3 regions of the Diaphorobacter limosus genome follow, and region 1 is predicted to be linked to each of the others. Evidence: predicted binding sites of a transcription regulator. Region 1 holds the regulator's gene; each other region holds the start of a gene.
The links. The regulator sigma-54, encoded in region 1, starts transcription at its own class of promoters, with help from an activator protein. The targets are predictions, from matches to a motif close to TGGCANGNAANCTGCTTT.

Region 1 (3,277 bases):
AAGTGGTGGCGGCCTTCAGGCTCCCGCAGGGGACGGCCGCGCAAAAGTTGCTGGCCTGACGCTGAAATTTGTCAGATTTCTTTACATCACTCGCGGGGCAATCGAGACCAAGTCATAAAAATCAACAGCTTGGGGTGCTGGCACATGATATGCATGGGTGTTTCACGTCTTACAACTGACGGGAGATGCCACCATGCAAATGACCACTGTTGTGACCGCCCTTGCGGGGGCATTGTTGGCGGGTGCCGTTGGCAACGCCCAGGCGGATGTGGTTGATTTTCAGGACGTGCCTTCGGGCAGCTCCCCCTGTTATGTCGATTTCACCGCCACCTCACTGCAAAGCCGGGGCTATACCTTCACCGGCAACCCCGCAGACCCCTATTTGTATGTCTGCGAATCAGGGGTTGTGCAAAACAATCCATCGGCAGCCCTGGTCAACGCGAATCTCCGATCCGTCGTGACCATGACCAATAGCAGCGGGGCTGCGTTTTCCCTGGAGTCATTTTTTGCGGGTGGCAGAACGGAAGATTTTGACCCGTCGCTGCCCGTGAGCTTGTACAGCGTCGCCACCAGCATCGACATCCTTGGGCACCTCATGGGCGGCGGCACGGTGTTTACCAGTATCACGTTGGACAGCCAGGCCCCCTATGACTGGACGCAGTTCTTCCTGCCGTCATCGTTCACCAACCTGAGTTCGGTGGTGTTCACTGCACAAGGCAACGGTGAGACGCCGGAATTCGTGATCGACGATATCGTGGTCACGTTGCCCCACCAGTCCATTCCCGAGCCGGCATCCCTCGCCTTGCTCGGCGCCGCGCTGGCTGGTATTGGCCTGTTGGGGCGAAAGAAAACCTGACGCGCGTCAGCGTGTCGCCACGGCCTCCAGGGCCTTGCGCACGACATCCGGAATGGGCGCCGGCTTGCGTGCCACGCGGTCGATGAGGACCACGCCGGTCTTGCCGCGAGCCACCTCTCGGCCCGAGGAGACCTCTGTCATGCAGAACACCAGGTCACAGCCGTAGCGGTTGAAGTCCCTCGGCGTCATCTGCACGCGCAGCGTCTCGCCGTGAAAGGCCTCGGACTTGTATTGCGCCAGCATGTCGCCGACCACGATGGCCAGGCCCGCCACATCACCCTCGGTGTAGCCGAGCGACTGGAAGAAGCGCATGCGCGCCTCGGACACCAGGCTCAGCAGCTGGGCGTTGTCCAGATGGCCGCCGTAGTTGACGTGGCTGATATAGACCTGCAACTCGGTGGTGAAGCCGAAGCGTTCGGGCAGGTCGAAGAGGATGCGGGCCATGGGAATCTATGCCTTGTGTCTATAGCGCCTTGCGCAGATTGGCCGGCGCGATCTTCAGCGCCTCGCGGTACTTGGCCACGGTGCGACGCGCGCACTCTATGCCCTGCTCCTTGAGCATCTCCGCGATCTGGTTGTCCGACAACGGTTTCTTCACATCCTCGGCGGCGACGAACTGCTTGATCAGCGCGCGCACCGCGGTGCTCGACGCGTTGCCGCCGGTCTCGGTGCCCAGGCCGGAGCCAAAGAAGTACTTCAACTCGAACGTACCCTGCGGCGTGGCCATGTACTTGGCACTGGTCACGCGGCTGATGGTGGACTCGTGCAGGCCCAGCTCGTCGGCGATCTCGCGCAGCACCAGCGGCCGCATGGCCAGCTCGCCATGCACGAAAAAGCTCTTTTGCCGCTCGACGATGGCGCGCGATACACGCAAGATAGTGTCAAATCGCTGCTGTATGTTCTTGATGAACCAGCGTGCCTCCTGCAGCCGGGACTGCAGCGCCTGGTGCCCGTCGCCGCCGCGCGCACCACGCAGGGCGCTGGCATAGATCTCGTGCACGCGCAGGCGCGGCATGACGTCGGGGTTGAGCTGCACGCTGAAGTCCTGCTGCGCGCCGCGTCCGGTTTTTTTCACGATGACATCGGGCGCGATGACGTTGCGCTCCACGTCGGCAAAGCGCCGGCCCGGGCGCGGCTCCAGGCGCGCGATCAGCGCCATGGCGGCACGCGTGTCGTCGTCGCTGCTGCCTGTGGCCTGGGCCAGGCGGCGCAGGTCGCGCCGCGCCAGCAGATCCAGCGGCTGGCTGCAGATGGCGAGCGCGGTCTGAATCACCGCCGGGTCGCCCTCTTCGTCGCGGTTCATGGCGTGCAGCTGTAGCGTCAGGCATTCGGCCAGGTCGCGCGCGCCCACGCCGGTCGGCTCCAGGTTTTGCAGCAGGCGCAGGGCCACAGTGAAGCGGTGCACCAGCTCTTCGAGCTGCTCGGGGTCGTCGGCCCCCGCCAGGCTGGCCGCCAGGGATTCCAGCGGCTCGTCCAGGTAGCCATCGTCGTTCAGCGACTCGATGAGAAAGCGCAGCGCCGCCATGTCGACATCGGACAGGCGCAGTGACAATGCCTGGCGATGCAGGAAATCGGTCAGGGATTCGTGGCTGCGCGCCAGCTCGCTGACCTCGGTGTCGTCACCGTCATGCGCGCCGCTGGCGGGCGCGATTCCGTCGCTGCCCCATTCGCCGTCTTCCACCGCCGCATCCATGCTGCCGTCACCGTCCCAGTCACTGGGCTCGGCAACCGCTGAGGTTTCGGCATCATTTTCGGCTCCAGCGCCCTCTGCATCAGCGCTAGCAGCTTCTGAATATGTAGCATTGTCAATCGGTTGCTGCGCTTCATGGATCTCAGGCTCATGCGTCCCATCGTCGGACGCCAGCTCCAGAAACGGGTTGTCATCGAGCATCTGCTCGACTTCCTGCGCCAGCTCCAGGGTGGACAGCTGCAGCAGGCGAATCGATTGCTGCAACTGCGGCGTAAGCGCCAGATGCTGCGAAACGCGCAGTGACAGGCCGGGCTTCATGGCCGCCCTCCTTGCATCTGGATGCTGCGCCTGCTCACCACGCTCACATGCGGAAATGCTCACCCAGGTACACCCGGCGCACTTCCGCGTTGTCCACAATGTCCGACGGCGTGCCCTGGGCGAGTACATGGCCGTCGCTGATGATGAAGGCGTGGTCGCAGATGCCCAGCGTCTCGCGCACGTTGTGGTCGGTGATCAAGACGCCAATGCCGCGCTCTTTCAGGAAGCCGATGATGCGCTGGATCTCGATCACGGCAATGGGATCGATGCCGGCAAAGGGCTCGTCCAGCAGGATGAAGCGCGGCTGCGTGGCCAGCGCCCGGGCGATTTCCACGCGCCGGCGCTCGCCGCCGGACAGGGCCAGCGCCGGCGACTGGCGCAAATGCTCCACGCGCAGTTCCTGCAGCAGGCCG
Region 2 (3,277 bases), 160 kb from region 1:
CCACGCCACCACGCATACCCAGTACGACGCGCAGCTGCAGTCCGACATAGAAACCGTGGCCAGGAACGTCTCGCCCGGCTTTGTGCGCACCAGCGCCAGCACCGAGGCGCTGTGCCAGGACGCGGTGGACGCCGTGCAGGCCGCGCGCGGCCTGCCGGGCCAGGTGGCCACGCTGATCCTGCCGGCCGATGTCTCCTGGGGCGAAGGCGCCCAGCCCTGCGCCCCGCCCGCCGTGCCTGCGGCGCCCGCTGCCGACGATGCCAGCGTGCAGGCCATCGCCCAGTTGCTGCGATCCGGCAAGAAGACCGCCCTGCTGCTGGGCGGCCAGGCGCTGCGCAAACCCGGCCTGCTGGCCGCCGCGCGCATCGCCGCGCAGGCCGGCGTGCCGCTGCTGGCCGAGGTCTTCCCCACGCGCCTGACGCGCGGCGCCGGCCTGCCGGCGGTGGAACGCATCGCCTACCTGGCCGAAATGGCCGGCGTGCAGCTGGCCGACCTGGAGCACCTGATCCTGGTCGATGCCAAGGCGCCCGTGTCCTTCTTTGCCTACCCCGGCAAAAAGAGCGATCTGGTGCCGGACGGCTGCAGCGTGCACACCCTGGCCGCGCCCGAGCAGGACGCGCTGGCCAGCCTGGAAAAGCTCTGCGCTGCCCTGGGCGCGCAGCAGGCCCAGCCACGGCTGCAGGCGCCGCTGCGCCCCGGCCGCCCCACAGGCCGGCTGACGGCGCCCAAGGTCTGCAAGGCCGTGGGCCACCTGCTGCCCGAGGGCGCCATCCTCATCGACGAGGCCATCACCAGCGGCCTGATGCTGGGCGCCATGACGGCCGGCTGCCCGCGCCACGACCTGATCACCCTGACCGGCGGCGCCATCGGCCAGGGCCTGCCCAATGCCGTGGGTGCGGCCATTGCCTGCCCGGATCGCCCGGTGATCGCGCTGATCGGCGACGGCACGGCCATGTACACCATCCAGGCGCTGTGGAGCATGGCGCGGGAGCAGCTGCATGTGGTCAGCATCATCTTCAACAACGCCAGCTACTCGGTGCTGAACGTGGAGCTGGAACGCGTGGGCGCGGGCGAAGGCGGCGCCAAGGCGCGCGCCCAGCTCGACCTGGCCGGGCCGCGCCTGAACTTCGCCCAGCTCGCCCAGGGCATGGGCGTGCACGCCGTGCGCGCCAGCACGGCCGAGGACTTCACCCAGGCGCTGGAATACGCCCTGGCCACGCCCGGCCCGCACCTGATCGAGGCGCTGGTGCCCGAGTCGCTCAGCGGCGCCAAGCGCAAGCTGCTGCCCTGGCTGCTCAAGTCGCTGCCCAGCCTGCCGCGGCCGGTGGCGCGGGCGCTGAAGCAAAAGATAGCACCGTAGTCGAGAGCGATAGGGATGCCCACGCCCCGTGCCCGCCGTGGGCGCGGGCAAGACCCCGGGCGAGCGCGCGCCGCAGGCATGGCCTGCATGGACGCTTCGCCGCCAACGGCCTTTTTTGGTGCGCCGCACCAGGGCCTTGCACCAAGACCCGGCAAAACACCGTAGCCGCTGGCCATTGCCCCCTGTGCCCGCGTTGGCACGGTCGTTGCATTGAACCCTGCGTGGCCGATGGCGGCCATGGGCCATATGCGGCATGACTGCCCGCTGGCCGGATCCACACGCAAGGCAAGGGGGAGCCATGGAAAAAATGAAACTGGTGTTGGTGGGCAACGGCATGGCGGGGGTGCGCGCGCTCGAAGAGCTGCTCAAGATCGCGCCCGACCTGTACGACATCACCATCTTCGGCGCCGAGCCGCACCCCAACTACAACCGCATCCTGCTCTCGCCGGTGCTCGCCGGCGAGCAAACGCTGGAGCAAATCGTGCTCAACGACTGGGCCTGGTACCAGGAGCACGGCATCACCGTACACGCCGGCTGCACCGTGAACGAAGTGAACCGCGCGCGGCGCACCGTGCACGCCAGCGGCAAAGACGGCCAGGCCATCAGCGTGCCGTATGACCGGCTGATCCTGGCCACGGGCTCCAACCCCTTCATGCTGCCCATCCCCGGCAAGGATTTGGACGGCGTGCTGGCCTACCGCGACATTGCCGACACCCAGGCCATGATTGACGCGGCCACGCAGTACCGCCACGCCGTGGTCATTGGCGGCGGCCTCTTGGGCCTGGAGGCGGCCAACGGCCTGATGAAGCGCGGCATGCAGGTGACCGTGGTGCACGCCAGCGAATGGCTGATGGAACGCCAGCTCGACCCCGTGGCCGGGCAGATGCTGCAAAAGGCGCTGCAAGAGCGCGGCATGCAGTTTTTGATGCAGGCGCAGACGCAAGAGCTGCTGGGCAATGCCGACGGCCGCGTGTGTGCTATTCGGTTCAAGGACGGCAGCGAGATCCCCGCCGACCTGGTCGTCATGGCCGTGGGCATACGCCCCAACACCGCCTTGGCCGAATCCATGCGCCTGCATGTGAATCGCGGCATCGTGGTGAACGACACCATGCAGACCACCACCGACGCGCGCATCTACGCCGTGGGCGAATGCGCCGCGCACCGGGGCACGGCCTATGGGCTGGTGGCACCGCTGTTCGAGCAGGGCAAGGTACTGGCCAACCACCTGGCCGAGTTCGGCATAGGCCGCTACCTGGGCTCGCAGACCTCGACCAAGCTCAAGGTCACGGGCATAGACCTGTTCTCGGCCGGCGACTTCATGGGTGGCGCGGGCACCGAAGAAATCGTCATGAGCGACCCCGGCGCCGGGCAGTACAAAAAGCTGGTGCTCAAGGACGACAAGCTGGTCGGCGCCTGCCTGTACGGCAACACCGTCGATGGCAGCTGGTACTTCAAGCTGCTGCGCGAGGGCCGCAGCGTGGCCGAGCTGCGCGCCAGCCTGATGTTTGGCGAAAGCAACCTGGGCGACGGCGGTCACGCCGGCCAGAACCAGGCCGCCGCCATGCCCGACGAGGCCGAGGTCTGCGGCTGCAACGGCGTGACCAAGGGCACCATCTGCAAGGCCATCAAGGAAAAAGGCCTGTTCACCGTCGACGAGGTGCGCAAGCACACCAAGGCCAGCGCCAGCTGCGGCTCGTGCACCGGCCTGGTCGAGCAGATTTTGATGGCCACCGTGGGCGGCGCCTACGCCGCCGCCAGCGCCGCCAAGCCGGTGTGCAGTTGCACCGAGCACGGCCACCAGGCGCTGCGCGACGCCATCCGCGCCAATCACCTCATCAGCAAGGAAGAAGTCTTTGCCTTCATGGAGTGGAAGACGCCCGACGGCTGCCCCAGCTGCCGCCCGGCCATCAACTACTA
Region 3 (3,277 bases), 1.9 Mb from region 1:
AGCGCGACGAGGTCATGCGCGACCTGCATGCCTGCCACGAAAACCGCCCCGAGCTGGCCATGGTCGATTCGGCCAAGGGCATCACCAACTTCCACTCGCCCAACGACGTGATCGTGGACGCATCTATGCCCGCCATGATCAGGAACGGCGGCAAGATGTGGGGTGCCGACGGCCGCCTGAAGGACGTCAAGGCCGTGATGCCCGAGTCCACCTTCGCCCGCATCTACCAGGAGATGATCAACTTCTGCAAGTGGCATGGCGCCTTCGACCCCAAGACCATGGGCACCGTGCCCAACGTCGGTCTGATGGCCCAGCAGGCCGAGGAATACGGCAGCCACGACAAGACCTTCGAGATCACCGAGGACGGCGTCGCCAACATCACCGACCTGGCCACCGGCGAGGTGCTGATGAGCCAGAACGTCGAGACCGGCGACATCTGGCGCATGTGCCAGGTCAAGGACGCGCCCATCCGTGACTGGGTCAAGCTGGCCGTCACGCGCGCGCGCCAATCGGGCATGCCCGTCGTCTTCTGGCTCGACCCCTATCGCCCGCACGAGGCGCAGCTGATCACCAAGGTCAAGATGTACCTGCACGAGCACGACACCACCGGCCTGGACATCCAGATCATGAGCCAGGTGCGCGCCATGCGCTTCACGCTGGAGCGCGTCATCCGCGGCCTGGACACCATCAGCGCCACCGGCAACATCCTGCGCGACTACCTCACCGACCTGTTCCCCATCATGGAGCTGGGCACCAGCGCCAAGATGCTGTCCATCGTCCCGCTGATGGCCGGCGGCGGCATGTACGAGACCGGCGCCGGCGGCTCCGCGCCCAAGCATGTGCAGCAGCTGACCGAAGAAAACCACCTGCGCTGGGACAGCCTGGGCGAATTTTTGGCCCTGGCCGTGTCGCTGGAAGACCTTGGCATCAAGAACAAGAATGCCCGCGCCAAGCTGCTGTCCAAGACGCTGGACGCCGCCACCGGCAAGCTGCTGGACAACAACAAGAACCCCAGCCCCAAGACCGGCCAGCTGGACAACCGCGGCAGCCAGTTCTACCTGGCCATGTACTGGGCGCAAGAGCTGGCCAGCCAGACCGAAGACGCAGACCTGGCCGCCAGGTTCGCCCCGCTGGCCAAACAGCTGGCCGACAACGAGGACAAGATCGTCGAAGAGCTGCGCGTCATCCAGGGCAAGCCAGCCGACATCGGCGGCTACTACCAGCCCGATCTGGCCAAGCTCGACGCGGTGATGCGCCCCAGCAGCACCTTCAACGCCGCCCTGGCGTCGCTGACGGCTTGATGTGACGTGCCCTCCCTGTCCTGGCAGGGAGGGCTTGCATGCATCGTCCCCACTGATCCTTCCCTCTTCTGGTTTTATCTCCTTCCCCCTTTGGGGGAAGGCCGGGATGGGGGCCGGCGGTCGGAGCACTCGCATCCTGCCGACCACAAAACACAAACTCCCCGCCCACTCTCGCCCAAACTCCCGGCCGGCGCTCCCTTGAAACAGTCATGCACAGTGCATCGGCGCAGCGGCCAGCCCGTGTCTTGAACAGCGTGTCGGAATTTTTTACATCAACTCTCCGCCTACGGCGCCACCAGCAGCCTCATCGCGGGTTCAGAGTGTCGGAAATTTTTACAGTGCATCTGTGGTGAGATCGGCTGTTTTCGGATAAATCGTTTGATATCAACGGCTTAGGTGGGGGTGTAAGGGGTTGGCACGCTAAGTGCTTATTGTCTGGCGAGAGAATTCTTGATTCAATTTCACTAAGAGGAGTGGGAAATGCTGAAATCCAAACTTGCTTCCATCGCCGCCGCTGCGGCTCTGTCCTTCGGTGTCATGGGCTCCGCGCACTCGGCGGTGGTCATCAACGCCGGTAATTACAAAATTACCCTTGACAACTTCGATTTGGGCACCAATGGTTACGGTACTGCGGCCGGAGTCAAGTGCACAACGGTTGACGAGTGTGATGCTGCAGCAGCAAACCCTGCCTTGAGCGGCTCCAGCTATGACACCATGGGTATTTTCAATGTGGCCAGGATTGAAGATAAAAACGGTAATACCATTTTTTCGCCCGGTAATCCAATTTACGGTGGCAAATATCTCACGGGTGTATTTGGTGGTTTGACAGATTCTTATGCTGAAGTCACCTGCAGCCCGGTGACAGGGTGCTCTACCACAACTCTTTCGACGGGTGGGGTATGGGCGCTGTATGAAAACAACAGTGAATGGGATGCAACCCAAGGGTCTGGTGTAGGTGTTTGGGATCCTGCAAGTCTGACCTATCCAGGTATCACGGGTGGTACGTTGTGGCTTGAAGGTGTATTTGGTAAGGGGTTGATCGAAAATCAACCCGATTCAACCTATTATTCAAATTTCGGTCCTACACTCTCCGGTACGGGGACTGCGTACCTGGATATCACGGGCGGTGATGCGTTCGACATGTTTAAGCCAGCAGGTTACACTCCTGCATTTACGGATGACAATGGTGGTGAGCACGACATGTATCTGACCACTAGTTTTGACGATAGGTCTGGATCAGCTAGTAACCTTTGCACGGTTCCTGCAACGGGGACTGTGCCGGCAAGTGGTTGCTGGACGGTGAAATCGACAACTCAAATCACAGGTGTTATCAGCGAAGTTCCCGAGCCTGGCACCATGGCCCTGGCTGGCTTGGCCCTCCTGGGTGCTGGCTTGGCTTCGCGCCGCCGCAAGTCCTAAGCCCTGGATGGAGAGTGCGGCGATCTGCCGCCCTCTCAGTCATCGGTATAAACCGGCCACCTGCAAGGGTGACCGGTTTTTTCATTTGGACTGGAAGGCCGAGCCACCCAACCTGGCCCCGGCCTTGATCCCCCGCTTGGCAAACCAGCCCTGGTTCATCTCCAGCACATAGCGCACGGGTTTGGCCGAGCAGTGCGAGTCTTCGCTCAGGGGCTGCATGTCGGCCAGGTTCACGATGCTGCCGTCATCGGCCACAAAGGCCGCCGTGAGCGGCAACTGTGTGTTTTTCATCCAGAAGCACTGGGTCGCAGGCTGCTCGAAGACGAACAGCATGCCCTCGTGCTGCGGCATTTCGCGGCGGAACATCAGGCCGATCTGGCGCTCCTGCGGCGTCAACGCCACCTGCGCCTGTATGCGGTACATGCCGGCGGTCAGTTCCACCCGCTGCAGGTTCATCTGCGGACTGTTCTGCGCCCAGGCGCTGGCGCAGAGGGCACACAGGGCCAGCACCTGCGGCAGGCGGGAAGGGCGGATGGCAAGGGCGTTGGACTTCATGG

Region 2: the regulator sigma-54 is predicted to act here: its motif matches at 1,555-1,572, upstream of nirB (nitrite reductase large subunit NirB).
Region 3: the regulator sigma-54 is predicted to act here: its motif matches at 1,715-1,732, upstream of P4826_RS05530 (PEP-CTERM sorting domain-containing protein).

What each region holds. Positions count from the first base shown of each region.
Region 1 covers NZ_CP136921.1:3,075,860-3,079,136, reverse strand. The annotation lists gene P4826_RS14735 (methyl-accepting chemotaxis protein) at 1-59, shown strand, start outside; gene P4826_RS14730 (PEP-CTERM sorting domain-containing protein) at 194-856, shown strand; gene P4826_RS14725 (acyl-CoA thioesterase) at 863-1,300, opposite strand; gene P4826_RS14720 (RNA polymerase factor sigma-54) at 1,320-2,864, opposite strand; gene lptB (LPS export ABC transporter ATP-binding protein) at 2,908-3,277, opposite strand, start outside.
Region 2 covers NZ_CP136921.1:3,233,209-3,236,485, forward strand. The annotation lists gene P4826_RS15485 (acetolactate synthase large subunit) at 1-1,360, shown strand, start outside; gene nirB (nitrite reductase large subunit NirB) at 1,659-3,277, shown strand, end outside.
Region 3 covers NZ_CP136921.1:1,134,734-1,138,010, reverse strand. The annotation lists gene P4826_RS05535 (NADP-dependent isocitrate dehydrogenase) at 1-1,301, shown strand, start outside; gene P4826_RS05530 (PEP-CTERM sorting domain-containing protein) at 1,782-2,720, shown strand; gene P4826_RS05525 (DUF192 domain-containing protein) at 2,802-3,275, opposite strand.